DNA from 2 places in the Mesobacillus sp. ABV4_180 genome. Region 2 is predicted to be linked to the other one. Evidence: predicted binding sites of a transcription regulator. Region 2 holds the regulator's gene; the other holds the start of a gene.
The links. The regulator Rex, encoded in region 2, represses fermentation and respiration genes when NADH is low (regulators of the CRP and FNR family bind a similar motif). The targets are predictions, from matches to a motif close to TTGTGAAATATTTCACAA.

Region 1: a site for Rex is predicted at 1,160-1,177, ahead of hcp (hydroxylamine reductase). Genes of this name have one in related genera too.

What each region holds. Positions count from the first base shown of each region.
Region 1 covers NZ_JBSWTJ010000001.1:1,853,901-1,856,106, forward strand. The annotation lists partial or broken gene ACXAEA_RS09360 (transposase) at 141-412, shown strand; gene ACXAEA_RS09365 (Hsp20/alpha crystallin family protein) at 536-1,009, opposite strand; gene hcp (hydroxylamine reductase) at 1,240-2,206, shown strand, end outside.
Region 2 covers NZ_JBSWTJ010000001.1:49,654-51,859, forward strand. The annotation lists gene ACXAEA_RS00205 (lysostaphin resistance A-like protein) at 1-512, shown strand, start outside; partial or broken gene ACXAEA_RS00210 (YdiK family protein) at 516-715, shown strand; gene ACXAEA_RS00215 (redox-sensing transcriptional repressor Rex) at 742-1,398, opposite strand; gene moaC (cyclic pyranopterin monophosphate synthase MoaC) at 1,426-1,920, opposite strand; gene ACXAEA_RS00225 (ABC-F family ATP-binding cassette domain-containing protein) at 2,075-2,206, shown strand, end outside.

The sequences.
Region 1 (2,206 bases), 1.8 Mb from region 2:
TATATAAAGATGGGGTGACAGTGAAGTATAACCTAACTTAAAGTAAATCATAGAACGCTTAAGGTGATGAAATTGTTTTCGAAAATAATTCAATCCAAAGAGATCAACTTGAGATGGTTGCTTTAGATCAGCTTGTTCCTAAGGACCACCAAAAGGTAGTACAACGGCATATTTGGCAGGAGTATGTGGAGGAAGCTGACCACCTAAGACATAAACAAGAAGTAAAAGAAATCTATACAAAGCGCGAAGAAACAATCGAGCGCGCATTCTCAGAGGCAAAAGAAAAGCATGGCATGCGTTGGACAATCCTCAGGGGGCTAAAAAATTGTCCATGCAGGCGGTGCTTACTTTCGCTGCCTTGAATCTGAAAAAGATGGCCAACTGGACATGGATAGGTCCAAAAATGGCGTAGAAAGAGGCTTAAGGGGAGTCTGTCCTTAGGTCAAAAACAAGAAAACTAAAAAAGGGGTTCGGAATCAGTGCATTCCAAACCCCTTTTGTCGACAACCTGAGCAGGCGCTGCCTGCTTTTTCCTTTATTCGTTGTCTATTGAAATATCAATTTTCTTTCCTTGTTTTTTAGCGATTTTTATTTTGAGGAGCCCATCGCGATAGGAGGCCCGGGTCTTCTTTTCGTTAATAGGATGGGAAAACGGAATTGTCCTGCTAACTCTTTGCATTGACGACATCTGTCTATGTGACTTAGTATTTTCGTTTACCTCTGAGAAACCATCTGTCTTATTGACGGTGATCGTTAATGTGCTGTCTATTACATCAATGGAAATTTGGTCTTTCTTGACTCCGGGAAGTTCAGCGCTAACGATATATTCTTTTTCTGTTTCGGTTAGGTCCACAGGGAAAGAAGAGTAGGGAAAGGGTTGTCTGAAAAAATCATCAATGCTTTGCAATATGCCTTTTACTGGCTTCTCATGCATGATTTGATTCATGGATTTAAACCATTGTTCAAGTGCTTCGTGTTTTTTGGGGCGGTCAGGATGGTTGGTCGCCATCGGTACACATCCTCCTCAGCAGAAATTTTATAATAGAATATGTGGCGGAGAATGTCCCTGTTCATGAACTTAAATAGATAAATACACGATCAAGGATGGAATTGCGTTTTCAGTCGAACCTTTTTGAACACTTTGTGAAAAATGCCTTTAGTGTGATTTAGGTCACATAACCAATTGATGTTCCTCTGTATGCTGAAACAGTAAATAAAGCAGAAGAGGGGTATACACATATGTTTTGTTACCAATGTGAACAAACGCCAACTGGCGGCTGTAAGGTAGTGGGGGTTTGCGGGAAAGATGAAACGATTGCGAGCCTTCAGGACACAATGATTTTTGCCTTGAAAGGGATAGCGGCATACAGGACTCATGCAAACCAGCTTGGTTTTACAGATCCATTTGTAGACGCTACAACCCATGAAGCATTATATATGACTTTGACTAATTCAAACTTTAATGTACAAGAACATATCGATATGGCAATGAAGGTAGGTCAATCAGCCGTAAGAGTGATGGAAATGCTAGATGAAGCACACACAAGCCGCCTGGGTATTCCTCAGCCGGTTAAGGTCAGCCAGAATAAGATTGAAGGGAAATGTATCGTAGTAACAGGACATAACCTCTTCGCTCTGGAAGAATTGCTCAAACAGACGGAAGGTAAAGGAATCAATATTTACACTCACTCAGAAATGCTTCCAGCACACGGCTATCCGGCATTGAAAAAGTACCCGCATCTGAAGGGGAATATCGGAAAAGCATGGTTCGATCAGCGCCGACTGTTTGAAAAATTCCCTGGAGCGATTCTTGCTACCACAAACTGTGTAATGCCAATCAAGGGAAGCTATGCTGACCGTATGTTTACATACGAAGTTGCAGGTCTTGAGAATGTTAGAAAAATCGAAAATGATGACTTCTCGATGGTAATCGAAAAAGCATTGGAGCTGCCGGAAGCGAATATGGAATCTGAAGAAACATTGGTGACTGGTTTCCATCACGAAACAGTGATCGGCTTGGCTCCAGAGGTCATTGATGCTGTGAAATCAGGTAAAATTAAACGCTTCTTCGTTATCGCAGGGTGTGATGCACCAGGAAAGGGTGGCGATTATTATCGTGAGCTTGCAACTTCGCTGCCTCCGGAAGCTGTCATCCTGACAACTTCATGCGGAAAATTCCGCTTCAACGATGTAGACTATGGTGTGG
Region 2 (2,206 bases):
TGCGGGACGCGGCTACGCCGGCAAGCTCTGCTGCCTGGGCAATTGCCGGTGTGTTTCTCGCTCTATTCGCCCAATCGATTGCCGGCAGTATTGAAAATATGATCGGCATCGAAATGGGTTCCGAAAATACACAGGAGATCATTAAACTGATTGAGAACTTCCCTATAGTTATCCTGGTCAGTTCGATCATCGGTCCGATTTTAGAAGAGATCGTCTTCCGGAAAATCATCTTCGGCAGCCTTCATAAGAAAATGAACTTCTTTTTTGCCGCGCTGATCAGCTCCGTGATCTTCGCCCTGGCGCATTTTGAGCCGGAGCACGTGATCTTATACTCAGCGATGGGCTTCACCTTTGCATTTCTTTATGTAAAAACAAAGCGGATCATCGTTCCGATCATCGCCCACGTTACAATGAATACAATGGTTGTCCTGCTTCAATCCGTATTCCGGGAAGACATTGAGAGAATGATAAAAGAAGCAGAGAAAATTCAAAGCTTTATTGGGGGATTTTAAGTTATGAAGCAATCGCCTTTATTTTCAGGCATTGTCTACATCTTGTTAGGCACCTTATTCACCTATTTCGCGATCCAGAATGTGAACGAGTCAGGCTGGGGATTTTTCTCCTATCTCCTCGTCGCGCTTGCCCTTTCGACTTTGGTTCGGGCATCCGGATGATCCTGTTCCATTTCAAATTGAAGCAAATCCAGAAAAAATAGCCCCTTCATCACGAAGGAGCTTTTTTTTATTCTGCGATTTCACTGTCTGTCGGATAATGTTTCAGGAAATAAATCAATGATTGCAGTTCAACAGCCAGGTCTATATGGTGAATTCTGATTGAAGATGGCACATTCAGCCTGGCAGGCGTGAAGTTCAGGATCCCCTTAATATTCGCTTGCACCAATCGGTCCGTAATCGGCTGCGCTACAGCTGATGGAACAGTCAGGATCGCAACCTGAATGCCTTCCTCGACAACTACTTTATCCAGGTCATCCATATGGAAGACCCGTACGTCGCCGATTTGTGTACCTACCTTACCAGGATCGACATCGAAAGCAATTTCGATTTTCGTATTGTTGTTCTTCGAAAAATTATAATTCAAGAACGCCGTTCCCAGATTACCGACACCGATCAAGGCTACTTTCGTAAGTTCATCCTGATCCAATGTCTTCCTGAAAAAGGTCAGCAGGTAATTCACATTGTAGCCGTATCCCTTTTTACCCAATGCCCCAAAGTAGGAAAAATCCCTTCTGATTGTCGCTGAATCTACTTTTACCGCTTCACTTAACTCTGCAGATGATACCCTTTGCTTTCCTGAAGAATGCAAGTTCAATAAGAATCGGTAATACAGCGGCAAACGTTTTGCGGTTGCCTGCGGAATCTTCATAGCATCGTTCGTCATTCTCCATCCTCCACCCTGTCCGAATTTCTACTTCAGCTTCTCTTCTCTCTTAAAATCGCCGTTTTTCCCGCCGGTTTTTTCGACTAAATACGTCTTGCCGATCACCATGCCTTTGTCGACGGCCTTACACATATCATAAACAGTCAGCGCACATGCTGAAGCTGCTGTTAACGCTTCCATTTCTACACCTGTATTCCCTTTCGTTTTTACAGATGCTGAGATGTTTAAAATATAGTCACTTCCATTTTGCTCCCAATCGAACGAAAGGTCAATGCCTGTTAATGGAAGCGGGTGGCACATCGGGATGATTTCAGACGTCTTTTTCGCCGCCATAATGCCAGCTACCTGTGCAACTGCCAGTACATCCCCTTTTTTCATTTTATTTTCAGTTATCCTTACATATATATCCTCATTCACGGTTATGCTTGAATGGGCTAATGCCGTGCGGACCGTCTCAGGTTTGTCGCTGACATCGACCATTTTCGCTCTGCCTTCATCATTAAAATGCGTAAATTCTGCCATGTTCAAGCTCCTCTCATCCAAATGATACACTATTTTCACAAACTTGTGTGTGAACTTTGTTTCTATGTTCACAAATACAATGATCAATCGCATATATTGCCGTGCCTATAGTAATGGGTTACACTATTTCTAAGGCAATAGAGGTGAAAAAATAATGATATTATTACAGGTTAATCAGCTATCAAAATATTTTGCTGCTGATCTTATTTTATCGAATATAAAGTTTGAAATACAGACCCGTGACAGAGTTGCACTAGTCGGCCGTAACGGCGCAGGCAAATCCACC